One region of the Klebsiella sp. M041 genome, then DNA from elsewhere that is predicted to be linked to it. Evidence: predicted binding sites of a transcription regulator. Region 1 holds the regulator's gene; each other region holds the start of a gene.
The links. The regulator PhoB, encoded in region 1, activates phosphate uptake and scavenging genes when phosphate is short. The targets are predictions, from matches to a motif close to CTGTCATAAAACTGNCNNAT.

Region 1 (9,656 bases):
ACAAGGGGTAAATGTCAGCTCGGCCAGCTGTTTTTCCATCTCCTCGGCGCGCAATTCGATATCGCGGCTGAGACGGTAAACCATTAAATTTTTGAACCACAGCATGATAATTTCCACGGCTTTGTCGTTAAATCAGGCGGGCATGATAGCGAATTGTCGCTATGCTTGCATTGTTAATCGGGGTGAGGAGCTGAGCGTGCGTATTGGTATTGATTTAGGTGGCACAAAAACCGAAGTGATAGCCCTGAGCGACCAGGGAGAGCAGCTGTTTCGCCATCGGTTACCCACGCCGCGGGAGGATTACCGGCAAACCATCGAGACTATCGCTACCCTGGTGGCGATGGCCGAGCAGGCGACCGGACAGCGTGGCACCGTGGGGATGGGGATCCCGGGCGCGATTTCGCCCTATACCGGGGTGGTGAAAAACGCCAACTCGACCTGGCTCAACGGCCAGCCCTTTGATAAGGACCTCAGCCTGCGCCTCGACCGTGAAGTGCGGCTGGCTAACGACGCCAACTGTCTGGCGGTGTCGGAAGCGGTGGACGGCGCGGCGGCGGGGGCGCACACGGTGTTCGCGGTGATTATCGGCACCGGCTGCGGCGCGGGCGTGGCGCTCAACGGGCGGGCGCATATCGGCGGCAATGGTAACGCCGGCGAGTGGGGACATAACCCATTGCCGTGGATGAACGACGATGAGTTGCGCTACCGTGCGGAAGTGCCTTGCTACTGCGGTAAACAGGGATGTATCGAAACCTTTATCTCCGGCACCGGCTTTGCCACTGACTACCAGCGGCTGAGCGGCAAGGGGTTAACCGGCAGCGAGATTATGCGCCTGGTGGGGGAAGGAGACGAAAAAGCCGAACTGGCGCTGAGCCGCTACGAGCAGCGGCTGGCGAAATCGCTGGCCCACGTGGTGAATATCCTCGACCCGGACGTTATCGTGCTGGGCGGCGGGATGAGCAACGTCGAGCGGCTGTATCAGACGGTGCCGGACCTGGTGAAACAGTGGGTCTTCGGCGGCGAGTGTGCAACGCCGATCCGCAAAGCGATGCACGGCGACTCCAGCGGAGTACGCGGCGCGGCATGGCTGTGGCCGCTCCAGGGGACCTGAACCGCTCCCTCTCACCCCGACCCTCTCGCTCCGGAAGAGGGTTAGGGTGAGGGGACATCGCAATGATTCAAACCTCACTCCACCGCAAACGCTCTGTCCAGCCGACTGTAGCCCAGGCCATTGATCTTCTTCACTTTGATCTGCACCGGAATGCGATCTTTCATCGCCTCCACGTGGCTGATCACCCCGATAATCTTGCCGCTGGCGTTCAGCGCGTCCAGCGCGTCCAGCGCCGTGTCCAGCGTTTCGCTGTCGAGGGTGCCGAAGCCTTCATCAAGAAACAGGGAATCAATCCGCGTCTTATGGCTCACCAGATCTGACAGCGCCAGGGCCAGCGCCAGGCTGACGAGGAAACTTTCGCCACCGGAGAGGGTGCGGGTGTCGCGTACGGCGTCGGCCTGCCAGGTATCGACAACCTCCAGCTCCAGCGCTTCGCTGGCTTTGCGCTGCAGCAGATAGCGCCCGTGCAGGCGGTTAAGCTGCTGGTTTGCCAGCCAGACCAGATTATCCAGCGTCAGCCCCTGGGCGAATTTGCGGAACCGGTCGCCGGTGCTGGAGCCGATCAGCGAATTGAGATAGCCCCAGTCATCCGCCCGCTGCGCCGCCTCTGCAATCTGTCGCCCCAGCGCCTGCTGATGTTGACGGCTCTCTGTGTCCTGCCTGAGCTGCTGGCGGATCTCGCCCTGGCGGGTGGTGTTGTCCCGCAGCCGCTGCGCCAGGGCCTGCAGCTGGGTTTGCAGGGCGGGGATGTCCGCGTCCGTCCCTTGCGGACGCAGCGCCAGGTGCGCCTGCTGCTGACGGGTCGCCTGCTCGCAGAGCGCCGTCGCCTGCTGGAGCTGCTGCTCCAGCGTCTGTTTTAACTGCGCCAGCCGCTGGACGGTCTCGTCATCCAGCAGCGCGGCGAGAAACGCCTGCCGATCGCTAAAGCGGCTGGCGGCCAGGGCGGCGGTAAATTGCGCCTGCGACTGGTCCAGGCGCGCCTTCTCTTCGGTCTCCAGCTGCTGCTGGGCGACAAGCTGGCTGTGCAACGCCAGGCACTCCTCATGGATAGCGCGCCAGTTGTCGGGAACCACCGGCTCAGCTTCAGCCTCTGCCTCGTCGCTGGCTGGCAGCGTCTCCAGCAGCGGCTGCAGGGCGGCAATCTGCTCCTGAATGGCGCCATGCCGGGTCTGTTGCGCCTGCCACTGGGCAAATTCGCTTTCGCGAGCGTTCAGCCAGGCGGCTTCTGTCCCTTCTTCCGGCAGGTTCAGCGTCAGGGTCTGCAGGGCGCTTTCCAGCCCCTGGCGCGTGGCCGTCAGCTGCTGCTGAGCCTGGCGCGCCAGCGCCTCCTGATCGTTAAGCTGGCTCTGCAGCATCAGGCGCTGGCTGAGCTGGTAGAGCTGTTGCTCGTAGCGCTCCTGCTCCTGTATCCAGTCGTTTATCTCTTGCGCAATATCCCGCGTGACCTGAAGAGAGGCGCAGGTTTCCTGCCACGCTTTAGTGAGCGCTTGCTCTTCCTCAGCGAGCCGCCCGGCCGCTTCGGTTTCACGCTGGAGCTGCTGCGTCAGGGCGTTGACCTGCCCGAGGATCAGCAGACCTTCTTCTTTCAGCGCGGCGACCTCTTTTTCCAGCGCATCGCGGCGGCGCTGGTTATCCGTGACCGTCAGCGAGGCGTATTGTTCAATCGCCGGGTGTTCACAGGAGCCGCACAGCGGGCAGGGCTTACCGGCCTCAAGCCGGGCGCGGTAACCCTCCAGATCTTTAATCGTTTCTTCCCGCTGGCAGAGCGCCTTCAGGTCGAGATAGTGCTGGTTTTTGTCTTTGTACTGCTCCCGGCGCTGCGCCAGGGTGGCGTTGAGTTTTGCCTGCTCCGCCTGCGCCTGCTGTACGCTTTCGGCGTTCTGGCGCAGACGCTTGCGCAGCAGCTGATGCTGTTCATGAAGGGAGAGCAGCCGCTGGCGCAGCGGTCGCGACTGGGTTTGCTGCGCCATCGCCGCCGCAACGTCATCGGCGGTCAGCGACAGAGGGCTGGCCGGCAGATCGGCCAGCTTCTGGCGCAGCGCGGCCAGGCGGGTGGTCTGGGCCGTCAGCTGCTGATTATCCCGAGTCAGCTGCGAAAATTGCGCCCGCCAGCCGGCGATCTCCTGGCCCCATAAGCGAAATCGCTCATGGGCCGCCAGCCACTGCGCCAGGTCGGCCAGTTCAGCCTGACGCTGCCGCTGGGCATGCACGGCGCTACGGCGAATGCGCGCGCGCAGCGCCGTGCTGGTAAGTAAGCGAGCATTCACTTCATTGATTCGCTGGCGGGTTTGCGCCAGGCCTGCCGCGTGCTCCTGTTGCCGCTCCCATAAGGGGCGCAACTGGGCGGCGGGCTGGGCCAGCTCAAGCCTGGCGAGCGCCGGTGCGGCGTCGGCCAGCGCCTGACGGGCCTGCTGCTGGCCGCTGACCGCCTGCTGCTGCTGCTGCGCCAGCTCATCGCGACGCGTTAGCCACTGAAGCTGCTGCTGCTGGTTTTGCTGCTGCGCCAGCAGGGCTTTCTCTTCGTCAGTAAGTACCTGCAAACTTTCCTGCAGCGCCTGCTGCTGGGCCTCCGTCAGCAGGACGATGCCCGCCGCCTGGGCTTCGAACTTCTCCAGCGTATGGCGAGCGGCTTTGTGCTGCTCATAGACCATCGCCGAAATCTGACCGTAGATTTCCGTGCCGGTCAGCTCCTCCAGCAGCTCCGCGCGATCGCTCGGCTTCGCGTTCAGAAAGGCGGCAAATTGCCCCTGGGAGAGCAGCATCGAGCGGGTGAAGCGGCCATAGTCGAGGCCGGTGAGCGTCGCGGTTTGCTCCAGCTTATCCGAGACCTTATCGGCGAGGATTTTGCCGTCGGCGCAGCGCGCCAGCTCGACGCGGGGCGCCTGCAGGTTGCCATCTGGCTGGTTACGCGCCCGGTTCTGGCTCCAGAAGGCGCGGTAGGCGATGCCTTTCACTTCAAACTCCACCTCCGCCAGACACTCGGCGGTATCGCGGGTCATCAGGTCATTTTGCGACTGGGAGACTTTATTCAGGCGCGGCGTCTCGTGATAGAGCGCGAGGCAAATGGCGTCGAGCAGAGTGGTTTTCCCGGCGCCGGTGGCGCCGGTAATGGCGAACAGGCCGTTGCTGGCGAACGGCTCGGCGGTAAAGTCTATCTTCCATTCCCCTTTCAGGGAGTTGAGGTTTTTCAGACGCAGACTGAGGATTTTCATGCGTTTTCGTCCTCCGCGGTGAGCGTATGCAGCGTATGAGCGAACAGCTCGTGCAGCCGTGCGCGCTTCTCATCGTCAATCTCGGTCAGCGCCAGCCGGCGCTCGAACACCTCTTCCACCTTCAGTTCGCTGAGGGTCTCCCGCTGGGCGTTGAGCAGTATTTTCTCGCGCTGCTCGCGGCTGCGGCGCACCAGCAAGACTTCCACCGGCAGATCCTCCGTCAGCGCCTGAATATGACGCTGAATATCGTGCAGGTACTCCTCGGTGGCGATTTCGATATCCAGCCACACCGGCGGGTCCTGTTCAACGCCGCGCCACTGCGCCAGCTGGGCGGTGATGGCGGCCAGATCGCCTTTGATGACCGCCAGCGGCTGGGTGACGGGCACCTCAAGGGTCTCCACGGCGCTGAGTCGCCCATCGCTAAAGCTCACCAGATGTACCGATTTCGCTTTACCGGTTTCATCAAAGCTCAGCGGCAGCGGCGAGCCGCTGTAGCGGATGTGCTCGCAGCCGCCAACCACCTGCGCCCGGTGAATATGGCCCAGCGCAATGTAGTCGGCAGGGGGGAAGTGCTGCGCCGGGAAGGCATCCAGCGTGCCGATATAAATGTCGCGAACGGCATCGCTTTTGCTGGCGCCGACGGTGGTCAGATGGCCGCTGGCAATGACGGGCAGCGGCCGATCGCCGCGCAGGGCGCAGGCCTGCTGATACTGCTCCTGATAATAGTCGCTGATGGCGTGCAGCAGCTGCTGCTGTTTTTCCCGACCGGAGTGGCCGGCCTGGCTGGTCACCAGCTCGCGCGGGCGTAAAAACGGCACCGGGCAGAAGATAGCGCCTGGGGTGCCGTCGCGCCGCGGCAGCTCAATGGGCGGGCAGCCGGCGTTCGCCACGACGGTGGTGTGTAAAAAGGCGAGGATATCGCGGGATTCATTAAGCATCGCCACCGAATCGTGGTTGCCCGCCAGCACCACCAGGCGACAGCCGGTCTGCTGCAGCTGGACGACAAAGCGGTTATACAGTTCGCGAGCGTAGCTCGGCGGCGATCCGGTATCAAAAATATCGCCGACCACGATGATGGCGTCGACTTCATGCTCCTGCGCGCGGGCCAGCAGCCAGGTCAGGAAGGCGTCATGTTCGGCCGCACGGCTTTTGCTGTAAAAATTCTGGCCCAGGTGCCAGTCGGAGGTGTGAAGGATGCGCATAAATCTTCCCTAGCGAAAAAAGCATGAGCGGCAGTATACCATTTGTCGGAGAGGGGTAAGTCCGCGTCATGCTTCAAAATACCCGATCGTCAGACGGTCATTTTTTTCATAAATCTGTCACAAAAGTGACGCATAATGACGCCGCACTTCTATACTGATGGCTAAAAAACACAGGGTAAATAATGGCGAGAAGAATTCTGGTCGTTGAAGATGAAGCTCCAATCCGCGAAATGGTCTGCTTTGTTCTGGAGCAAAATGGCTTTCAGCCTGTCGAAGCGGAAGATTATGACAGCGCGGTGAATCAACTCAATGAACCCTGGCCTGATTTGATTCTCCTTGACTGGATGCTGCCGGGCGGTTCGGGGCTGCAGTTTATTAAGCTGCTCAAGCGCGAGGCGATGACCCGGGATATTCCGGTGGTGATGCTGACCGCGCGCGGAGAAGAAGAGGATCGCGTTCGCGGCCTGGAGACCGGGGCGGACGACTACATTACCAAGCCTTTCTCACCGAAGGAGCTGGTGGCGCGAATCAAAGCGGTGATGCGCCGTATTTCGCCGATGGCGGTGGAAGAGGTGATTGAAATGCAGGGGCTGAGCCTCGATCCCTCATCGCACCGGGTGATGACCGGCGAAAGTCCGCTGGACATGGGGCCAACGGAATTTAAATTATTGCACTTCTTTATGACCCATCCGGAGCGGGTGTACAGCCGCGAGCAACTGCTGAACCACGTCTGGGGAACCAACGTCTATGTGGAAGACCGCACGGTAGACGTCCATATTCGCCGCCTGCGTAAAGCGCTGGAACACAGTGGCCATGATCGCATGGTGCAAACGGTTCGCGGCACGGGGTATCGTTTCTCCGCCCGTTTCTGAATTTTGACAGGAGTGTGACCCGTGCTGGAACGGCTGTCATGGAAAAGGCTGGCGCTGGAGCTCTTTTTAGCGTGTATTCCGGCCCTGATTCTGGGGGCGTTTGTGGGTCATTTGCCGTGGTTTTTACTGGCGGCAGTGACCGGTTTGTTGATTTGGCATTTCTGGAATTTGATGCGCCTGTCGTGGTGGCTGTGGGTGGACCGGAGCATGACCCCTCCGCCCGGCCGCGGCAGCTGGGAGCCGCTGCTATATGGTCTGCACCAGATGCAGATGCGTAATAAAAAGCGTCGACGTGAGCTGGGAAGCCTGATCAAGCGCTTTCGCAGCGGGGCGGAATCCCTGCCGGACGCGGTGGTCCTGACCACGGAAGAGGGGGCCATTTTCTGGTGTAACGGTCTGGCGCAGCAGATTTTAAACCTGCGCTGGCCGGACGACAGTGGGCAAAACATTCTTAACCTTCTGCGCTATCCTGAGTTCGCCAACTACCTGAAACAGCGTGATTTTTCAAAGCCGCTCAATCTGGTGCTGAATAATGCCCGTCATCTGGAAATTCGCGTGATGCCCTACAGCGACAAACAGTGGCTGATGGTGGCGCGCGACGTGACGCAGATGCATCAGCTGGAAGGGGCGCGGCGTAACTTTTTCGCCAACGTCAGCCATGAGCTGCGCACCCCGCTGACGGTGCTGCAGGGCTATCTGGAGATGATGCAGGAGCAGGTGCTGGAAGGGGCGACCCGTGAAAAAGCCCTGCACACCATGCGTGAGCAAACCCAGCGTATGGAGGGGCTGGTGAAGCAGTTGCTCACGCTGTCGCGTATTGAAGCGGCGCCGGCGCTGGCGATGAATGACCGCATCGACGTGCCGATGATGCTGCGGGTCGTGGAGCGCGAGGCGCAGACCCTCAGCCAGGATAAGCAGACGCTGATTTTTACCGTCGATGAGCAGCTCAAGGTGCTGGGCAACGAGGAACAACTGCGCAGCGCCATTTCTAACCTGGTCTATAACGCGGTGAACCACACCCCGCCGGGCACCGAAATTCGCGTCAGCTGGCAGCGAACGCCCCAGGGGGCGCTGTTCAGCGTCGAGGATAATGGGCCGGGCATTGCGCCGGAGCATATTCCCCGTCTGACCGAGCGCTTCTATCGGGTGGATAAGGCTCGCTCCCGGCAAACCGGGGGCAGCGGCCTGGGGCTGGCGATCGTCAAACACGCGGTCAACCATCATGACAGCCGGCTGGAGATCGACAGCACGGTGGGCAAGGGAACCCGTTTTAGCTTCCTGCTCCCGGAACGATTAATTGCCAGAAACGACGCCTGAGCGGCGCGCTGTCAGCTTATCTTGCCAATGACCAGCTTCGGCTGGTCATTTTCCCTGGCAGTCGTTTTTCTCTCGCCTATTTAATGAACGCGCGCTGCTTTTTTGTTCGCATGATAAGCCACGGGTTTTCCATCAATATGGTAAATGATTCTGGCGTGAAACTGATAACCAGCATAATCATCTGCTTTTGCGATCGTGCCTTGCTTTAAAACGTTATAAGCGTTTAAATTGCGCCTGCGTAGTCGATGACAGACTGCTTTTGCGTGGTAATACCAAAAACAATTCTTTCCCACGCCGCTTCGGGAGCATATCTCGCTGAGTTTACCGGCAATCGCCGCTGTATCGTCCCTGAGAGGGTAGCGCGGTATTTTTCCATTTTTTTACAACACCACATCCACAGGCAGTAATGAATTTATGACCCATCAGTTAAAATCTCGCGACATCATAGCGTTGGGCTTTATGACCTTCGCGTTGTTCGTTGGCGCAGGCAACATTATTTTCCCGCCGATGGTTGGCTTACAGGCGGGCGAGCACGTCTGGACGGCGGCGATCGGCTTCCTGATCACCGCGGTGGGTCTGCCGGTGCTGACGGTGGTGGCGCTGGCGAAAGTCGGCGGCGGCGTTGAAAGCCTGAGCACCCCGATTGGTAAAGTGGCTGGTATCCTGCTGGCGGTGGTGTGTTATCTCGCGGTGGGACCGCTGTTCGCGACCCCGCGCACCGCGACCGTCTCTTTTGAGGTCGGGATTGCGCCTTTGACCGGCGACGGCCCGCTGCCGCTGCTGATCTATAGCGTTATCTACTTCGCGCTGGTGATCCTGGTCTCGCTCTATCCGGGCAAACTGCTGGATACGGTGGGCAATTTCCTGGCGCCGCTGAAAATTATCGCCCTGATTGTGCTGGCGGTCGCCGCTATTGTCTGGCCGGCAGGCCCGATCAGCGACGCGCTGGAAGCGTATCGTACCGCGCCATTCTCCAATGGCTTCGTCAACGGCTACCTGACCATGGACACTCTCGGCGCGATGGTGTTCGGGATCGTGATTGTCAATGCCGCACGCTCCCGCGGCGTCAGCGAAGCGCGTCTGTTGACCCGCTACACCGTCTGGGCGGGCCTGATGGCAGGCGTCGGTCTGACCCTGCTGTATCTGGCGCTGTTCCGTCTGGGCTCTGATAGCGCCACCCTCGTGGACCAGTCCGCTAACGGCGCGGCGATCCTCCACGCCTACGTGCAGCATACCTTCGGCGGGGCGGGCAGCTTCCTGCTGGCGGCGCTGATCTTCATCGCCTGCCTGGTGACGGCGGTGGGCCTGACCTGCGCCTGCGCCGAATTCTTTGCCCAGTATCTGCCGTTCTCCTATCGCACGCTGGTCTTTATCCTCGGCCTGTTCTCGATGGCGGTCTCCAACCTCGGTCTGAGCCACCTGATTCAGGTGTCGATTCCGGTGCTGACCGCTATCTACCCGCCGTGTATCGCACTGGTTGTATTAAGCTTTACCCGCAGTTGGTGGCATAATTCGTCCCGTGTTATCGCGCCGGCCATGTTTATCAGTCTGATGTTTGGTATCATTGACGGGATTAAGTCATCGGCGTTTGCCGCTATCCTGCCGGCCTGGACCGCGCGTCTGCCGCTGGCGGAGCAGGGCCTGGCCTGGCTGATGCCGACCGCCGTGATGGCAATTCTCGCGGTGATCTGGGACCGTGCCGCCGGACGTCAGGTGACCTCCAGCGCGCACTAACCGGCGTTGAGGACAAGCGTTTAACCACGGGACTTCGGGTTCCGTGGTTTTTTATTTTTTGTGTTAAACGGCATTGAAAAACCACGATGGAAAGTAGTAACAAGCTTAAGCGCGGGCTAAGCACCCGGCACATTCGCTTTATGGCCCTGGGTTCCGCCATCGGCACCGGGCTTTTTTACGGTTCAGCCGACGCGATTAAAATGGCCGG
Region 2 (9,656 bases), on a different contig from region 1:
GAGCCCAGGCGCTGCTGGATGCGGTAAGCGTCCCGATGTGCGTGGTTTCCAATGGCCCGGTCAGTAAGATGCAACACTCTCTCGGCCGCACCGGCCTGCTGCACCATTTCGCTGACCGGTTGTACAGCGGCTACGATATTCAGCGCTGGAAACCCGATCCGGCGCTGATGTTCCATGCCGCAAAGGCGATGAGCGTTAACGTTGAGAACTGTATTCTGGTTGATGATTCCAGGGCAGGTGCACAATCGGGAATAGCCGCCGGCATGGAGGTGTTCTACTTCTGCGCCGATCCGCACAACCCGCCCATCGATCATCCCAAAGTGACGACCTTTACCGATCTGGCTGCGCTGCCGGCATTGTGGAAAGCGCGCGGTTGGGATATCACTCGCTAGCCCCCGGCGTCGCCCAACCGGGCGACGGTTGGCAGGTAGCGCTATGATCTAGCCCAGAACAAGACGGCTGGCGACCGGCTATCTCTCCATCATCTTGGGACACAATCACTTTCATCTTGTCTTTCTTCACTCGCGGAAAGCGGGGGCTAAACGCCCCCACCGGCTATTTAAACAGTTTTTGCACAAACTCCGCGTAGGCCGGGCGCCAGACGTCCATTTCATGGTTCAGGCCGGGATAGGCGTGATAGTCAAAGTTGATCTTCTGTTTTTCCAGCTCGCTTTTCAGACCCGCGATGTCTTTGCCGGTTACGGAATCTTTTTCCCCGACGACCACGGTAAAGTTACGCAGCTGTTGATTGATCGCCTCAGGATGTTTCAGTTGCGCTTCCACACCGGCATTCGGCACCGTGGTGGTCGTGACGCCGCTAAACGTGGCGAGCCAGCCAAAGCTCTCCAGATGATTCATCCCGGAAACCAGCGCCTGATACCCGCCCTGAGAGAGGCCAGCCAGCGCCCGACCATCGGCATCTTTACGCACGTTAAACCGGGCATCGATCAGCGGAATAATGTCCTGCATCAGCTCCTTATCCGCCGCCAGCGCATTCAGCGGATAGAAGGTTTTGCGTCGCTCCTGCGGCGGGAAGTTTTCCGCGATGGCTTCCGGGGTGTCGGTTTCGGTATCCGGGACCACCACCAGCATAGGCTTGATCTTGCCCTCCGCCAGCAGGTTATCCATGATTTGCGGAATACGCCCCTGATCGATGGCCGACAGCCCGCTGTCGCCAAAGCCATGATAGAAATAGAGCACCGGCAGCGGCTCGCCGCTGCCGCTATAGTCCGGCGGCGTCCAGACATAGAGCCGCCGTTCCGCATTCAGCGCCTTCGAGTGATAGGTAAGGGTGCGCAGATCGCCGTGCGCGACCGGGCGATCGTCAAGAATACTGCCGGGAACCAGAATCAGGCTGGTGTTCACCTGACGCTGCGGCTTCTGATAGCGGCTGCCGGTATCCACCGAGCGGAAGCCGTCCACATCAAAATAGTATTCATAGAGATTGGGTTTCATTGGCTCACTTTTCCATGTCCAGACCCCGTGGTCCGCTTTGGTCATGTCGTGCGAGACAAAGGTGTCCGGCGTGGCGCCTGTCACCACCGAAACCCGCCGGGCATCAGGGGCAAACAGGCGGTAAGTGATACTCTTATCCGCGTTAACCTGAGTGATAAAGTGGCTCACCGGCAGGGAGGGCTCGGGCACCGCTGGCAACGGTGCCGCCTGAATGGTGAACGCCGCGCCCGCCAGCGCGAGGGCGAAATAAATGGCATGTTGTTTCATCGTTATTCCTCTTACGTTGTGTCCGTTCTGTTATCGTCTCACCACCAGATTTCCGCCTGCGCCCCTACGGCAAACTGATCGTTTTTACCGTCTTCAAAAATGCGGGTGGTGTTATTCGCGGCCTTATCCAGGTCGATATCCTTCGCTTTAATATAGGTGGCATAGAAGCGAATTTCCGGGCGCGAGGTCAGCATACTGGTATTAACTTTGAAGGTATGGAACAGCGTGGTCTTATAGCCGGACTCGTTATATTTCTTGCCGGTCACATCTTTGTTTTGCTGCCTGAAGTACCCCAGTTCGACGCCGGTCTGGTTATATTTATTCCAGATATAGGCCGGCCGCAGGACCGTACGGATGGATTCAAAATCGGAGTGGGCCCCGGTCTCGTAGCTGTAAACGTCGTTGCCAAAGGAGTAAACGATGGCATTCGCCATAATAATGTCATCGCGTAAATAGGTTTCCCCTTGCGAGGTTAAGCGCACGGCGGTGCCATTGGTATGGTCGCCATAATAGCGGCCGTTAAAGGTGGTATAGGGGCTGGATCCGGCATAGCGCGAGAAGCTGCTGGCAATGGAGTTATTCGCCAGCAACAAAGAAAATTCGTTAAAGCCGCCGTGAGCAAATTTTTGCGTTAACGAGGTGCCGGCCATCCAGGTATCTTTCCATGGATAATAGCCTTCATTGCCTTCTTTATATTTCTCAGAAGAACTTTGGTTGGCGGCGACATAGCGTCCGCTGACCATCAGACTGGCTTTATCCCACAACGGGATCTCTTTGTAACGGATATCGAGGGTATTGGTGTTAATTTGCTGCTTATTGCTTAAAGAACGATCGTAGTCATCAACATCCTCCCGGACCAGCGCGATATCGAATTTCCCGGCGCCTACCTGCCAGTTTTCCAGCCCCACGCCAGCCGCCGCATCGGTTCTCTGCGTTTTCCAGTCCAGCATCTGGATCTCGATTTTTTGCGCACCGTGTTTGCCGACCCAGAAATCGGCTTCCGGGGCAAACGGCAGGAATCCTTTGGTGTTGACGTACATATCCGAGAACTGGATGTAGTTTTCGCCGCCGGCATTGTCACCAAACCAGCCAGTGGAATACTGCTGGCCAACGTTCCCGTCGAGCATCACGATGGCGTCGACGCGTTTATCGCCTTCCTGAAACACCCGCTGCTTCAGCTGCAGATCGAACCAGCCGGAATATTCATTGCCCAGACGGCCAAGCGAGCCAATGGCCCACGACTTTGGCGAGCCATGCGAGGCGGTTCCCCAGCCCGAGCGGAAGTAGCCGTTATAGCTAAAGCCAATTTCATCTTTGACGAACTTGCTAAAGTCTTTCAGCGTCATCGCGCCGTAGGCTGGCGCGCCGTCTGTGGCAGGTTGTTGATTTTTGACCAGTACCGCATCCGGTTTCACTGCTGCTTTCGGTCCTGCCGCCGCCGCGACGGTGCGCTTCTGGCTCTCTGCAGGCGAAGACCATGTGGCCCAAATCTGGTCTCTTTTTCTCTCCTGGTCCTGATATTTTTTGAGCTCTTTTTGCGTATCGCTAAGCGCTTTTTCCAGCAACTCAAGCCGTTGCTCTACCGTCAACTGGCTCGCGAACAGCGTGGTTGAATAACAAAGCGGCGCCAGCAATACCATCGCCGAAGCGATCCTGGTTTTTCTAAACATAATATTCCCTTATATAAGTGTTGGCATAAATAAATACGACAGCGACAAGCATCGCGCGGGTTCTAATAGCTGTATCCATACCGCTTAAGGGCGCGAGGGCTGTTATTTTTGCGGAGAGAAAAAAGCAAAAAAACCCGAAGAAGACGATCTGCCTAAACAGATAATCCTCTTCAGGTTTTGCCCGCGCATCGCGGTAGCAACCCTTATTAAGTCATTCTTAGCGCACATAAAAAAACCTGATATCGCCGCCGTGGGGGGGCAATATCAGGTTTTGCCTGCTGTCGCAGTAACAATCCGTTTAAAACATTCTGAGCTTGCGCGCTCAGTCAGTGGATACTGATTGTTACGCGATAAAATGAAGAACTCAAACGGGCAGCCTGTTAATTGTGACGATAATCGCAGCAATATCGCTGCCGCTGGAGGAATCATATCTAATTCTGATAAATCCATTTATCAGAATTAAACAAAATGATTATTACTCTTTCGGATCTTTTCCGGCGAGCAGTTTATCCAGTTCATCGCCGCCCACATGACGGAAATCCTGGCCTTTGACGAAGTAGAAAATATATTCGCAAATATTCTGGCAGCGGTCGCCGATACGTTCGATGGAGCGCGCGCAGAACAGCGCCGTCAGAACGCTGGGGATAGTGCGCGAGTCTTCCATCATGTAGGTCATCAGCTGACGCACGATGCCTTCATACTCCTGGTCGACTTTCTTGTCTTCGCGATAGATACGTACCGCCTCGTCGAGATCCATACGCGCGAAGGCATCCAGCACGTCATGCAGCATCTGCACCGTATGGCGGCCCAGCGATTCGAGGCTCACCAGCAGCGGCTGGTGCTGCTGGGAAAACTTCTCCAGCGCGGTACGGCAGATTTTATCCGCCACGTCGCCAATGCGTTCCAGCTCAGCGATGGTCTTGATGATCGCCATCACCAGGCGCAGGTCGCTGGCGGTCGGCTGGCGCTTGGCGATGATGCGCACGCAGGCTTCATCGATCGCCACTTCCATCATGTTGACCTGTTTGTCGCCGTCAATCACGCGTTTCGCCAGATCGCTGTCCTGGTTATGCATGGCGGTGATCGCATCAGAAAGCTGTTGCTCCACCAGCCCACCCATGGTCATCACCTGGGTGCGGATATACTCCAGTTCAGCGTTGAACTGGCCGGAAATATGTTTGTTAAGATTTAGGTTGTCCATGGTGTCTCCTGATTGCCCAACTGGTGAGAGCCTGAAAGCACAAGGGCAAATCAACCGTAGCGGCCAGTAATATAATCTTCAGTTTGTTTCTTCGCGGGCTTGGTGAACAGGTCATCCGTGTTGCTGAACTCAATCAGCTCGCCAAGATACATAAATGCCGTATGGTCGGAGCAACGCGCAGCCTGCTGCATGTTGTGAGTCACGATAACGACGGTGTAATCCTGCTTCAGCTCGGTGATCAGCTCCTCGATACGCCCGGTAGAGATCGGGTCCAGCGCTGAGCAAGGTTCATCAAGCAGCAGGACTTCCGGGCGGATCGCGATACCGCGGGCGATGCACAGGCGCTGCTGCTGACCGCCGGAGAGAGAATACCCGCTCTGGTGCAGTTTATCTTTGGTTTCATTCCATAATGCGGCTTTGGTCAACGCCCACTGCACGCGCTCATCCATATCGGCACGGGACAGCTTTTCAAACAGGCGCACGCCGAAAGCGATGTTGTCGTAAATGGACATCGGGAACGGCGTTGGCTTCTGGAATACCATGCCAACCTTGGCACGCAGCAGGGCGATATCCTGGGTGTTGGTCAGAATGTTGTCGCCATCCAGCAGGATCTCGCCTTCCGCGCGCTGCTCCGGATACAGTTCAAACATTTTATTGAACGTACGCAGCAGAGTGGATTTACCACAGCCTGACGGACCGATAAACGCCGTCACCTGGTTTTTGGTGATATCCAGGTTGATGTTCTTCAGGGCATGGAATTTACCGTAGTAGAAGTTCAGGTTGCGAACTGAAATCTTACCCGGGGCTGTATTCACCATACTCATCTCAATCTCTTCCTCATTCAGCGCAGCTGTCGCTGCGCCGCAAAAATTAACCGTGTTTCTTCTTGGCGAAGATAACGCGCGCCAGGATGTTCAGCAGCAAGACGCACAGGGTGATAATCAATACCCCGGCCCATGCCAGTTGCTGCCACTCCGCAAACGGACTCATGGCAAATTTGAAAATGGTCACCGGCAGGTTGGCAATCGGCTGCATCATGTCGGTGCTCCAGAACTGGTTGGACAGCGCGGTAAACAGCAGGGGCGCCGTTTCCCCGGCGATACGGGCGATAGCCAGCAGGATCCCGGTCATAATCCCCGAGACGGACGCTTTCAGGGTGATCGCCGAGATCATCTTCCACTTCGGCGTACCCAGCGCATAGGCCGCTTCACGCAGGCTATCCGGCACCAGTTTCAGCATGTTTTCGGTGGTACGAATAACGATAGGCACCTGCAGCAGCGCCAGGGCGATCACCCCCGCCCAGCCGGAGAAGTGCTGCATCTGCGCCACCACGATGGTGTAGACGAACAGACCAACCACGATAGACGGCGCGGAAAGCAGTATATCGTTAATAAAACGGATAATTTCCGCCAGCACCGACTTGCGGCCATACTCCGCCAAATAAATTCCAGCGAGGATACCCAGCGGCGTACCAAAGATAGTTGCCCACAGGATCAGCAGGCCGCTGCCGGCGAGGGCGTTGGCCAGACCGCCGCCCGCGGTATTCGGCGGCGGCGTCATTTCGGTAAACAGCGCCAGGCTCATGCCGTCGAAGCCGCGGGTTATCGTCGCCATCAGGATCCAGATAAGCCAGAACAAACCAAACGCCATGGTGGCCATCGACAGCGCCAGGGCGATGCGGTTCTTCATGCGGCGTTTAGCCTGCATCTTGCGGCGAGACTCCGCCAGCTCGGCGGTGCTTTGCATTTCAATGGTCGCCATTAGCGTGCCCCCTCATTCTTCGCGAGGCGCATAATCATAAACTTCGACGCCGCCAGAACGATAAAGGTGATAACGAACAGGATCAGACCCAGTTCCATCAGCGCCGCCACGTGCAGACCGGTTTCGGCTTCGGCGAATTCGTTGGCCAGCGCGGAGGTAATGCTGTTCCCCGGCATATACAGCGATATGCTGTCGAGCTGGTAGGTGTTACCGATGATAAAGGTGACCGCCATGGTTTCACCCAGCGCACGGCCCAGACCGAGCATCACGCCGCCGATCACCCCGTTCTTGGTGAACGGTAAAACGATGCGCCAGATCACTTCCCAAGTGGTGCAGCCGATGCCATAGGCCGACTCTTTCATCATCACCGGCGTCTGTTCGAAAACATCACGCATTACCGCGGCGATATAAGGGATGATCATGATGGCCAGAATGACGCCAGCGGCGAGAATACCGATACCAAACGCCGGGCCAGCAAACAGCGCGCCGACGAACGGAATAGTCGACAGGACGTTACCGACAGGCTCCTGGAAGTAAGTCGCAAACAGCGGGGCGAAAATAAACAGGCCCCACATGCCGTACACGATACTCGGGATCGCGGCCAGCAGCTCAATCGCAATACCCAGCGGACGCTTGAGCCAGGCGGGGGACAGTTCCGTCAGAAACAGCGCGATGCCGAAGCTCACCGGTACGGCGATCAGCAGCGCGATAAAGGAGGTCACCAGGGTCCCGTAAATCGGCACCAGCGCGCCGAAGATTTCGTTGGGCGCATCCCACTCTTTGGTCCACAAAAAGGCAAAGCCAAACTTTTGAATGCTCGGCCAGGAAGAGATGATCAGGGAAACGATGATGCCGCCCAGCATCAATAGCACAATCAGCGCAGCCAGTTTTACCAGCGCACTGAAAATCATGTCACCCTTTTTCCCCGGAGGGGTAAATGCAGGCTTGGTTGCAGCCATAGATTACTCTTTACGTATTAAAGCTTGTTCGAATAAATGCCCGGTGGCGTTCGCTTCCGGGCCTACAGTCTGAACCGTAGGGCGGGCAGCGCTGAACGCCCCCCGCCATCTTCGTCAAAAATCTACTGTTAGTACAGCGCTTTACCGCTGCTGTCTTTGACGTTGGTTTTCCATGCCGCACGAACCTGCTCAACCACGCTTTCCGGCAGCGATGCGTAATCCAGCGCATTCGCTTCTTTCCCGCCGTTTTTATACGCCCAGTCGAAGAACTTCAGCACTTCAGCGGTCTGCTCAGGCTTGTTAGTCGCCTTATGCACCAGAATGAAGGTGGTTGAGGTGATCGGCCATGCATTTTCACCCTTCTGGTTAGTCAGGTCCTGAGCGAAAGACTTGCTCCAGTCAACGCCTTTTGCGGCGTTAGCGAAGTTGTCTTCAGTCGGGCTAACCGGTTTGCCATCGGCAGAGACCAGTTTGGTGTACGCCAGATTGTTTTGTTTGGCGTAAGCGTATTCGACGTAACCAATCGAGCCCGGCAGACGCTGAACAAAGGCGGCGATACCGTCGTTGCCTTTACCGCCAAGACCGGTTGGCCAGTTAACGGTAGAGCCTGCGCCGATTTTCGATTTCCACTCTTCATTCACTTTGGACAGGTAGCTGGTGAAGACGAAGGAGGTACCGGATCCATCGGCGCGGCGAACCACGGCGATATTCTGCGACGGCAGCTTCAGACCCGGGTTGAGTTTAGCGATCGCTTCGTCATCCCATTTTTTAATTTTACCCAGGTAGATATCGCCGAGGGTTTTGCCATCCAGCACCAGCTCGCCGGATTTCACGCCAGGCAGGTTAACCGCCAGCACCACGCCGCCAATCACGGTCGGGAACTGGAACAGACCTTCCTGGGTCAGTTTGTCATCAGCCAGCGGAGCATCAGAAGCACCGAAATCAACGGTGTTGGCAATAATCTGCTTAACGCCACCAGAGGAACCAATACCCTGGTAGTTCACTTTATTGCCGGTTTCTTTCTGATAGGTGTCAGCCCATTTGGCATACACCGGCGCAGGAAAAGTTGCACCTGCGCCAGTCAGGCTTGCTGCTGCGAAAGCAGAGAAAGCGCTCATCGATAAGGTCGCGGCGACAACTGTTGCGACGGTGGTACGCATAACGTTCATAATGTCTCCTGCTGGGATTCGTAAATCATTGTTTCGAGGCTATGGTGAGCAAAATAGGTCAAAGAGGTGACAGTAAAATGTACGAATTATGACAGTTTTATGACAGGCTGGGAGAAGGGATTTTGCGTCAAATAATACGCTTATAACTCAAATGGTTACCTGCAAGCATGACCATACAATGACGGAATAATTTTCTTTTTATGACAGCCAAATCGCAGTGCAAAACGATCGGTTGTCGTCTATCGCCATCCCACATATTGCGCACAAGATCGGCGAAAAACAGCAGGTGAAAATAAAAAAGGGCCGCCGCCGGCAGCCCTTTGCAAAAGAGGTAATACGTTACTCAACCGTGACCGATTTCGCCAGGTTACGCGGCTGATCAACGTCTGTGCCTTTGATCAGCGCAACGTGATAAGCCAGCAGCTGCAGCGGCACGGTGTAGAAGATGGGGGCAATGGTCTCTTCGACATGCGGCATCTCAATGATGTGCATGTTGTCGCTGCCGTTGAAGCCGGCGTCACCGTCGGCGAAGACGTACAGCTCACCGCCGCGGGCGCGAACTTCTTCGATGTTGGATTTCAGTTTTTCCAGCAGCTCGTTGTTCGGCGCCACCACGATCACCGGCATTTCCGCATCAATCAGCGCCAGCGGGCCGTGCTTCAGCTCGCCCGCCGCGTAGGCTTCCGCGTGAATGTAGGAGATCTCTTTCAGCTTCAGCGCCCCTTCCATGGCGATCGGATACTGATCGCCGCGGCCGAGGAACAGCGCATGGTGCTTATCAGAGAAACGCTCTGCCAGCTGCTCAATACGCTTGTCCTGAGAGAGCATCTGCTCGATACGACTCGGCAGCGCCTGCAGGCCGTGGACGATATCATGCTCAATGGACGCATCCTGACCTTTCAATCGCGCCAGTTTCGCCACCAGCATCAGCAGCACCGTCAGCTGAGTGGTAAAGGCCTTGGTCGAGGCCACGCCAATTTCCGTTCCGGCTTTGGTCATCAGCGCCAGATCGGATTCGCGCACCAGCGACGAGCCCGGCACGTTGCAGATGGCCAGCGAGCCGAGATAGCCCAGCTCTTTCGACAATCGCAGCGCCGCCAGCGTATCGGCAGTTTCACCGGACTGGGAAAGGGTGATCATCAGGCTGTTACGACGCACCGCGGACTTGCGATAG
Region 3 (9,656 bases), on a different contig from region 1:
AGGTCGCCTGCTGACGCAGCGCGTCATGCACTTCGGCTTTGGCCCGCCACGCGAACGGCGTCATCTGCAGCAGGGCCTGCGCTTCACTTCCCGTCAGGGTCATCGGATAAGCCAGCTGCTGCTGAGCATCCAGGCGGAACCCCGGCATCGCTTCCGTCTTCAGCTCATGCAGGCGGATCTCATCGTAAATCAGCCCTTTCAGCTCCAGCAGATGGCGAGGGCCCGGCGTGGCAGTGATCACCCATCCGCCGGGCCGCACCACCCGCGCCAGCTCACCGGCGTTGCAGGGGGCGTAAATGCGCACCACCGCATCGAAGCTGTTATCGGAGAATGGCAGCCGCTGGCTGGAGGCGACGCAAAAATTCACCTGCGGATAGCGTTTCGCCGCCGCGCGGATTGCCGACTTCGACACGTCCAGCCCCCAGCTGCGGCTGGCGATGGCGGCAAATGCGTGGGTGTAATAGCCTTCGCCGCAGCCGATATCCAGTAATGCCTGAGGGGCAGCGTGCCGCAGTCGCTCAGCGATAGCGTCCCGCAGCGGCTGATAATGCCCGGCGTCGAGGAACGCCCGGCGGGCCTGCATCATCTCAGCGCTGTCGCCGGGATCGCGCGACCGTTTGAACTGCACCGGTAGCAGATTGACGTACCCCTCTTTCGCCAGATCGAACTGGTGCCGCTGCGGGCAGGAATAGTGATTGTCGCTACGGCTGAGCGGCGCGTGGCAAAGGGGGCAACTGTATGACATGACGGCTCCGGTGTCGCTGAAAGGGCGAAAGTGTAGCGCTATTCGCCCCTGCAGACCACTGTTACAGCGCCGGCGCCAGCGGGTGGCTGTCGTGCATAACGATCAGATTCTCTGCGCCTTGTGGCATGCCGTCCGGCATGACGTTCTCCAGCCGCAGGACATCGCCCATAATCTGGCTGAATACAGGGGCGGAAACGGCCCCGCCGTAATAGGAGCCATTGCTCGGGTCGTTCATCACTACAACCAGCGCGAACTGCGGACGGCTGGCGGGCGCCACGCCGGCGGTATAGGCCACATATTTGTCGATATATTTGCCGTCCGGACCGATTTTCTTAGCCGTCCCCGTTTTTACCGCCACCCGGTAGTCGCGCACCGCTGCTTTGGTACCGCCCCCGCCCGGGAGCGCCACGCTCTCCATCATATGCTCCACGCTGTGAACAATATTCTCCGGCATTACGCGCGTGCCAATCACCGGCGGATCAATGCGGGTGATCGACAACGGTCGTTGTATGCCGAAGCCGCCGATGGTGGCGTAAACGTGCGCCAGCTGGAGCGGGGTAACCATCAAACCATAGCCGAAAGCGAAGGTGGCGCGATCCAGTTGCCCCCAGTAACGACGATGCGGCATCAGCCCGGCGCTTTCGCCGGTCAACCCCAACCCCGTCGGCTCGCCGAAGCCGAAAGCCGTATAGGTGTCAATCAGATGCTGCACCGGCATGGCGAGCGAGAGATGCGATACGCCGGTATCGCTGGATTTCTGCAGGATGCCGGTCAGGCTCAGCTCCGGATAATAGCCGACATCGCGGATACGGTGGCCGTCGAGGACAAACGGATGAGTGTCCACGACGCTGTCCGGCTGGACAATCCCCTGCTGCAGCGCGGTCATGATCACCAGCGGTTTGACGGTCGACCCCGGCTCGAAGGTATCGCTGATGGCCCGGTTGCGAAAATCATCCAGCGTTGCGGCATCGCGATTGTTGGGATTGAAGTCCGGATAGCTGGCCATCGCCAGGATCTCGCCGGTATCGATTTTAATCAGCACCGCCGCCCCGGACTCGGCTTTATTCCAGCGAACAGCGTTGTCGAGGGCATCTTCCGTCACCGTCTGCAGGCGCTCATCGATACTCAGCTGCAGATTATGCGCCGGCACAGGCGGTACTTCGGTAATGTTCTCAATCACATTGCCATGTTTATCTTTCCGCACCAGACGTCGCCCGGGTTTACCGGTCAGCTGGGCGTTGAAGCTTTTCTCCACCCCTTCGATGCCCTGATTATCGACATTGGTAAAGCCCAGCAGATTGGCAGCCACATGGCCTGCCGGATAGAAACGCCGCGATTCATCGCGTAGGTAGACGCCTGGCAGATGCAGTTTATCAATCCACGCCGCCTGCTCGGGATTGATCTGCCGCGCCAGATAGAGAAAGCGGGCGTGAGGATGGCTCTGTACCCGCTGGGCCAGTTCCCCGAGGTTGAGATGCAGCGCTTCGGCCATCGCCTGCCAGCGGGGTCCGTAGCCGACGCCGCCCTTCTCCATGGTGGTCTGCGGGTCGATCCAGATTGCGCTGACCGGAACGCTCACCGCCAGCGGTCGTCCTTCCCGGTCGGTGATCATTCCCCGCTCAACCGCAACGGGCTCTTCGCGCAGAGAACGCATATCCTCTTGTTTTACCAGATTATCGGGGGAAATAATCTGCAGCCAGCCCACGCGGGCCAATAGCAGTCCCAGACAACCGAGTATGGCCACGCAGAGTAACCCGAAGCGAATCGGGGTAAAGCTGGCGGCGGACTTCATTTTTTTATTTAGCACCATAGCTCCGGCATTGTTTTGCAACCAACTGATTTAACAGAAAATTAGCAAAACAGACTGCTACACAATGCTAATAAAGTTGAGTATTTGCAACAAGACGCGACGAGAAGGGGAAAAATGACATGCTTTGCAATAAAAACGCAAAAGCCCCGCGCAGGCGAGGCTTTTATACAAGAAGAGTGGTCTTGTATCAGATAGCAGTTACGTTAACTGCAGCCGGACCTTTCTGGCCGTCCTGAATTTCGAACTCAACGTTCTGGCCTTCAGCCAGAGTTTTGAAGCCGTTACCCTGGATAGCGGAGAAGTGTACGAACACGTCTTTGCTGCCATCAGCCGGAGTAATGAAACCAAAACCTTTAGACTCGTTGAACCACTTAACTTGACCTTTAATCTTTGCCATTTGCAAAATTCCTTAGACTGTTTTCTTCGCCTGCTGGCGTTTACATAGATAAAACTGACACATAACTGCATGAGGCACTAATTTAAGGTTCGGCAGAGAAGCGGTATTCAACGACAACGTGTTTACTCAGGACTTCTTTACTGAAAATGCCACACATAAACAGAACTGTACCTCGTTTAACCCGAAAGGTGTTATCACACACTACGTAAATAATGGCAAGCCATTTTTAAACGTGTCTCGATCGTTCGCACAAATTATAAGGTAATCCTTTGATCGCCTGCACATTTATGCGTGTTTGTCGCCCCTGGCAAGGCGCTATGGCGGTTATCAATAACGCAAGAGCGCAGCCCGGTAACGGCAACTTTTTTACCATAGCTCAACAACTTCGCTTCGTCCAGGTATGTCCGTATACGAACTGCCAGTATACAGGCGACTGGCGGGCCGTGATGAATATTGATGCGCAAAATTCGTTATAACCCCAAACGAAAAATCGCTAAAGCGACGCCAGTGTAGTGATAATAAAACCTGTTAGTCGTCACGCTAAAAATAGTGCTAATTCTGCACCTTAATAATGAAAAAAAGATGACAGCGTCACGTTATCCAACAATAAACGCGGCGGGGATCACTTTATTTACAGCGTGTAAAAAAGGCGATAGTACATTGAGAAAGGAATAATGGAATAAGAATAAGATATTACCGCCCGCTATCATGCAGGTGCGCATCTTATGATGCACACCTGTCGAGGTACTTAGCGCTCTGCCACCAGGCGGATAAACTCGTCCTCCCCTTTCGCCTTACCGGCGACGGTCGGCTCAGCCACGTCCTCTTTTTCCGGCGCACTGGCTTCGCACAGGCGACGTAGCAGCGCATTCTGCCGCTTTTGCTGATCCAACAGCGCCTGCAGCAGTTCTATCTGCTCATTCGCCCGCGAGCTGGCGCGGTTGACGAAGAACCATAACAACAGACCGACAAGCAGCAGCGCCACAGACACGGCCAGCGATGCCAGATTTAAGATCCCAGGATTTAGTAACTCACTCATTTCACCACCTCAAAGAGAAGGCGTTCATTCTACCACCCGCGGCGCAGAAGGAAATCGGTCGTCAGAAAAATGTCTTACCACGGGATAAATTTGTTGATAGTGCAAATGCCGCTGAAAAACTGAACATCCTGGTCGCACATTACGTTAAGCATCTGAGTCCACAGCAACAGGCAGCCTGCTATGATGACTATCAGTAAAACCCACCGTAATTTTTTCACTCCACTCTCCGCATCAGTACTTTATGTCGCCAGGATAACACGGCCTTCTTAAACCGCGGCTAACTGTAATACGAAAGGCAAGTTTAGGAATCATCGACTTGTTTCAAAACGTGTTCGTGTCAAAATCACGGCAAGGATCTTACAAATAATGAGGCATCAATGCGATTAATCATTCGTACTATTGTCGTAGTGGCTATCTTATGGATTGGCGTATTATTAAGCGGCTACGGGGTATTATTCCACAGTGAAGAAAACGTCGGCGGTCTCGGCCTGAAGTGTCAATACCTCACCGCCCGTGGGGTCAGTACCGCACTTTATGTGCATTCCAATAGCGGCGTGATCGGCGTCAGCAGCTGCCCGCTGCTGCGTAAAAGCGCAACCGTCGTCGATAACGGCTAAGATCGAACCGGCGACCGCGACGATAGCGCCGCGGTCGCCGAATGCTTCAGCGCCGTGTCAGAAGGGGTAGTCGTTATATCCCATCTGCTCAGAAATCTTGCGCGCCGCCTGGTGCAGCATCGCCACATATTCATGCAAACGTTCTTCAGAGAAACGTAAGGTCGGGAAAGAGATACTCAGCCCGGCGATGACCACGCCGAAACGGTCGAATACCGGTACCCCGATGCAGCGTAGCCCCTCTTCCTGCTCTTCGTTATCTTCGCCATACCCCTGCTCGCGAACGCCATCCAGCACCTTCAGCAACTCAGCGGTACTGGTGATGGTCCGCTCGGTGCTACGTTTATACTCCACGCCGTCAAGGATCTGCTCCACTTCGCTGCGATCGCGCCACGCCAGCAGAACCTTGCCAATCGCGGTGCTGTACAGCGGGTTGCGACGGCCGATACGCGAGTACATCCGCAGGTTATACATTGAATCAATCTTGTGAATGTAAACAATACTGTCTTCATCCAGCGCGCCGAGATGGATAGTCTCTTTCGTCAGGCGGGAGAGTTCCCGCATCTGAATATCGGCGCTGCGCACCAGATCGACGTTCTGCAGCGCGCGCGCGCCGAGCTCGAACAGTTTGAGCGTGAGGGAGTATTTCTCAGACTCTCCCTCCTGCGCCACATAGCCCAGTGATTTCATGGTCTGTAAAAAGCGATAAACGGTGCTTTTCGACATCATGACGCGCTGGGACAGTTCGGTAATGCCAATTTCACGCTCTTCACCCAGCGCCTGCAGGATGCCGAAAACCTTCAATACCGAAGAGACAGAATCTGGCTGTTTATCCAAATCTGCACCTGCCATTTATCACCTCGTCGTAACTGTTTTATAAAATTTAGAACCGGTTTTTATTATAAATTCGCCGCCTCTGCGCCGCAATCATTCTTCTGCCACTTCGTTACAAATCTGCGACATACTGCGGAATAATCAATGCTAAACTCATCATTCAAAAAACCGTTTCATTCAAGACTTATATTCACCATGGATAAAAATTCATCCGATGGCGTGCCGCTGCCGCAACGTTATGGCGCCATTCTGACCATTGTGCTTGGGCTGACCATGGCCGTGCTCGACGGGGCTATCGCCAACGTCGCGCTGCCAACCATCGCCAGCGATCTTAACGCCTCGCCGGCGGCTTCAATCTGGATCGTTAACGCCTACCAAATCGCCATTGTTATCGCCCTGCTGCCGCTCTCTTTCCTCGGCGACATGGTCGGCTATCGCCGTATCTATAAGATAGGCCTGGTGGTGTTTATCTTTACCTCGCTGGCCTGCGCCCTGTCGCGCAGCCTCGAAATGCTGACCTTCGCCCGCGTCGCCCAGGGACTGGGCGGCGCCGCGCTGATGAGCGTAAACACGGCGTTGATCCGCCTGATTTATCCGCAGCGCTTTCTCGGTCGCGGCATGGGTATCAACTCCTTTGTCGTCGCCGTCTCTTCGGCAGCAGGCCCGACGATCGCCGCCGCCATCCTCTCCCTCGCCTCATGGCAATGGCTGTTTTTAATTAACGTGCCTCTCGGCATCGTCGCCTTTGTCCTGGCCATGCGCTTTCTGCCGCCCAACAGCGCGCGCAGCAAAATCGTCCGCTTCGATTTGCCGAGCGCCATCATGAACGCGCTGACCTTCGGGCTGTTGATCACCGCCCTGAGCGGTTTCGCCCAGGGCCAGTCCACGCAGCTGGTGCTGGCGGAGGTCGCCGCTATGCTGGTGGTAGGCTTTTTCTTCGTTCGCCGTCAGCTCACGATGCCCGTCCCGCTGCTGCCGGTCGATCTGCTGCGCATCCCGCTCTTCTCCCTCTCAATCTGCACCTCCATCTGCTCCTTCTGCGCACAGATGCTGGCGATGGTCTCTCTGCCTTTCTTCCTGCAGACGATGATGGGGCGCAGCGAAGTGGAAACCGGCCTGCTGCTGACGCCGTGGCCGCTGGCGACGATGGTGATGGCGCCGCTGGCCGGCTATTTAATCGAGAAATGCCATGCGGGGCTGCTGGGGGCCATTGGGCTGCTGGTTATGGCCTGCGGCCTGTTCGGTCTGGCGCTGCTTCCGGCGTCACCCACCGATCTGGATATTATCTGGCGTATGGCGCTGTGCGGCGCCGGCTTCGGGCTGTTCCAGTCGCCCAACAACCACACCATTGTCGCCTCGGCGCCGAGCCATCGCAGCGGCGGCGCCAGCGGCATGCTGGGCACCGCTCGCCTGCTCGGCCAGAGCACCGGCGCCGCGCTGGTGGCCCTGCTGTTCAACCTGCTCGGCAACAGCGGCACCCACACCGCCCTGCTGCTGGCCGGCATCCTGGCGACCGTCGCGGCGCTGATTAGCGGTCTGCGCGTCACCCAGCCGCGCGCAGCCTGACGATGAAGGACAAAAAAAATCCGCAGCCTTCGGGCTGCGGATTTTTATTTTCAGCGTCAGATGACGGACTATTTCAGATATTCACCGCTACGCAGGGCTTCAATACGCTTGTCCAGCGGCGGGTGGGTCATAAACAGCTCGCTCATGGATTTCGCTTTACCATTAATGCAGAACGCCATCATGCTGCTGGCTTCCTGCGGCTCATAGCTGGTTTTCAGACGCTGCAGGGCGGCAATCATCTTCTCGCGGCCCACCAGGCGCGCCGAGCCGGCATCAGCATGGAACTCGCGATGACGAGAGAACCACATGGTGATAATGCTGGCCAGAATACCGAACACCAGCTCCAGCACCGTGGCGACGGCGAAGTAGATCAGCGGGTTGCCATTGCTGCTCTCGCCTTCATCTTCCCGGTTGCCGCCGAGGAAACCGGCCGCAATCTGCGCGATAACGCGGGAGATAAAGATAACGAAGGTGTTTACCACCCCCTGGATCAGCGTCATGGTGACCATATCGCCATTGGCGATGTGGCTGATTTCATGGGCGATGACCGCTTCCGCTTCATCACGGCTCATGTTTTGCAACAGCCCGGTACTGACGGCGACCAGCGAGGCGTCGCGACGCGCGCCGGTAGCGAAGGCGTTGATGTCAGGGGCGTGATAGATAGCCACCTGCGGCATGGCAATGCCCGCCTGCTGCGCCTGCTGCGCAACGGTGTTCATCAGCCAGCGTTCCGTTTCGTTGCGCGGCTGCTCGATCACTTCCCCACCCACAGACTTCAGCGCCATCCATTTCGACATCATCAGCGAAACGATAGAACCACCGAAGCCGAACAGCAGGGCCATAATCAACAGACCGGTCATGCTGCTGGATTGGATCCCCGTGAGGCTTAACACCAGCCCGAACACGACCATCACTGCCAGGTTCGTCAGCAGGAAAAGCGCGATTCGCATCATAATTTTCTTTTTACCTCAATTTAACAAAACGCACTATGCGATTACACACATCGTATGGGTCAGGCTGCAATTTTCAACCATCAGCCCCCGCTAAGTCACGATAAAAACACAACTTTACATTTTGTAGCATCTTGCTGACAGCGGCAGAGCAGGTTGACATTTTGTTAGATGAGCTGAATGGCGATGACCAGGCGCATAAAAAAACGGGCACCTCTCAGGGTGCCCGTTGGCGACTTATTGGCTGGCCGGCGGTTCCACCGCCGGGCGCGCTTTTTCGAGATGCGCCAGGTCTACCGCGATATGGACCGTTTCATCAAGATACGGATCCGGCTCCTGGTAATCCTTCGGCAGATCGTCCAGTTTTTTCAGCGGCGGTTTGCCTTCGCGTTTCAGGCGATCGTTAATCCGCGCCAGACGAATCGCATCATCCTCTTCGTTCTCTTTTTCACGCTGCGCGTAGTTCAGAGAGACGATGTTACGCTTGTCCTTCATCGCGTTATAACGGGCAATATCCTTTATGATGTACTGGAACTCAGGATCCTGGGCAATACGCTCGTCGTGGCGCTTGAGCAGTTCCGGTCCAAACGGGGCGAGGTCCCCGGACTTCACGTAGGTGGCCGCGTTGATGCTATCCCACGGCAGCGCGTTGTCTTCATACTGCTCGCCGGTTTCGCGATCTTCATTTCCGGTTGGCATCATGATATCCGGCGTTACGCCTTTGCGCTGAGTACTGCCGCCGTTAATGCGGTAGAACTTCTGGATGGTGTACTGAACGGAACCTAACGCCGGCCAGTCCGGACGCAGCATCTGATCGTAGATACGATTCAACGAGCGATACTGCTGTACGGTACCTTTACCGAAGGTCGGCTCGCCAACGATCAGCGCGCGGCCATAATCCTGCATTGCGGCGGCAAAGATCTCAGACGCTGAGGCGCTAAAGCGGTCAACCAGCACCACCAGCGGCCCTTTGTAATAGACTACGCCATCGTTATCGCTGTCTTCGCGCACCTTGCCATTGTTATCCCGCACCTGCACCACCGGGCCGGACGGAATAAACAGCCCCGAGAGCGATACCGCTTCGGTCAGCGCCCCGCCGCCGTTGCTGCGCAGATCGATAACCACGCTGCTGACGTTCTGTTTTTCCAGCTTCTGCAGCTGCACTTTCACGTCATCGGTCAGGCCGACGTAAAAGCCCGGGATATCCAGCACGCCGACTTTTTCTTTACCGACGGTTTTCACCGACATCTTCACCGCGCGGTCTTCCAGACGGATGCGTTCTCGGGTCAGGGTGACGATACGCGTCTTGGCCCCTTTGCCGGCCGGCAGGATCTCAAGGCGAACCTTGCTGCCCTTCGGCCCTTTAATCAGCGCCACGACGTCATCCAGACGCCAGCCAATGACATCGACCATCGACTTCCCGGTCTGGCCGACGCCGACAATGCGGTCGCCGACGCTGATCGCTTTGCTCTTCGCAGCCGGACCACCCGCCACCAGCGAATTAATGACCGTGTAGTCATCATCCATCTGCAGCACAGCGCCGATCCCTTCGAGTGAGAGACTCATCTCGGTGTTGAACTGCTCGGTATTGCGCGGCGACAGATAGTTGGTGTGCGGGTCGATTTCGCGGGCGAAGGCGGTCATCGCCAGCGAGAAGACATCTTCGCTGTTGGTTTGCGCCAGACGACGGATAGCGAACTT

Region 2: pstS (phosphate ABC transporter substrate-binding protein PstS) is a predicted target of PhoB. The motif match lies at 8,569-8,588, and genes of this name have one in related genera.
Region 3: kdgR (DNA-binding transcriptional regulator KdgR) is a predicted target of PhoB. The motif match lies at 5,549-5,568, and genes of this name have one in related genera.

The regions. Positions count from the first base shown of each region.
Region 1 is NZ_JCAXWU010000005.1:291,604-301,259, reverse strand. It holds gene rdgC (recombination-associated protein RdgC) at 1-105, opposite strand, end outside; gene mak (fructokinase) at 197-1,111, shown strand; gene sbcC (exonuclease subunit SbcC) at 1,186-4,323, opposite strand; gene sbcD (exonuclease subunit SbcD) at 4,320-5,525, opposite strand; gene phoB (phosphate response regulator transcription factor PhoB) at 5,708-6,397, shown strand; gene phoR (phosphate regulon sensor histidine kinase PhoR) at 6,419-7,714, shown strand; gene brnQ (branched-chain amino acid transporter carrier protein BrnQ) at 8,129-9,448, shown strand; gene proY (proline-specific permease ProY) at 9,535-9,656, shown strand, end outside.
Region 2 is NZ_JCAXWU010000002.1:347,018-356,673, forward strand. It holds gene yieH (6-phosphogluconate phosphatase) at 1-392, shown strand, start outside; gene AC6CWS_RS03695 (esterase) at 556-1,722, opposite strand; gene AC6CWS_RS03700 (carbohydrate porin) at 1,761-3,392, opposite strand; gene phoU (phosphate signaling complex protein PhoU) at 3,868-4,593, opposite strand; gene pstB (phosphate ABC transporter ATP-binding protein PstB) at 4,644-5,417, opposite strand; gene pstA (phosphate ABC transporter permease PstA) at 5,464-6,354, opposite strand; gene pstC (phosphate ABC transporter permease PstC) at 6,354-7,313, opposite strand; gene pstS (phosphate ABC transporter substrate-binding protein PstS) at 7,442-8,482, opposite strand; gene glmS (glutamine--fructose-6-phosphate transaminase (isomerizing)) at 8,822-9,656, opposite strand, start outside.
Region 3 is NZ_JCAXWU010000010.1:79,222-88,877, forward strand. It holds gene rlmA (23S rRNA (guanine(745)-N(1))-methyltransferase) at 1-745, opposite strand, end outside; gene ftsI (peptidoglycan glycosyltransferase FtsI) at 807-2,555, opposite strand; gene cspE (transcription antiterminator/RNA stability regulator CspE) at 2,743-2,952, opposite strand; partial or broken gene AC6CWS_RS14785 (DUF2627 domain-containing protein) at 3,038-3,109, opposite strand; gene AC6CWS_RS14790 (YebO family protein) at 3,701-3,991, opposite strand; gene mgrB (PhoP/PhoQ regulatory lipoprotein MgrB) at 4,066-4,209, opposite strand; gene AC6CWS_RS14800 (YobH family protein) at 4,369-4,608, shown strand; gene kdgR (DNA-binding transcriptional regulator KdgR) at 4,666-5,457, opposite strand; gene AC6CWS_RS14810 (MFS transporter) at 5,635-7,005, shown strand; gene htpX (protease HtpX) at 7,074-7,958, opposite strand; gene prc (carboxy terminal-processing peptidase) at 8,193-9,656, opposite strand, start outside.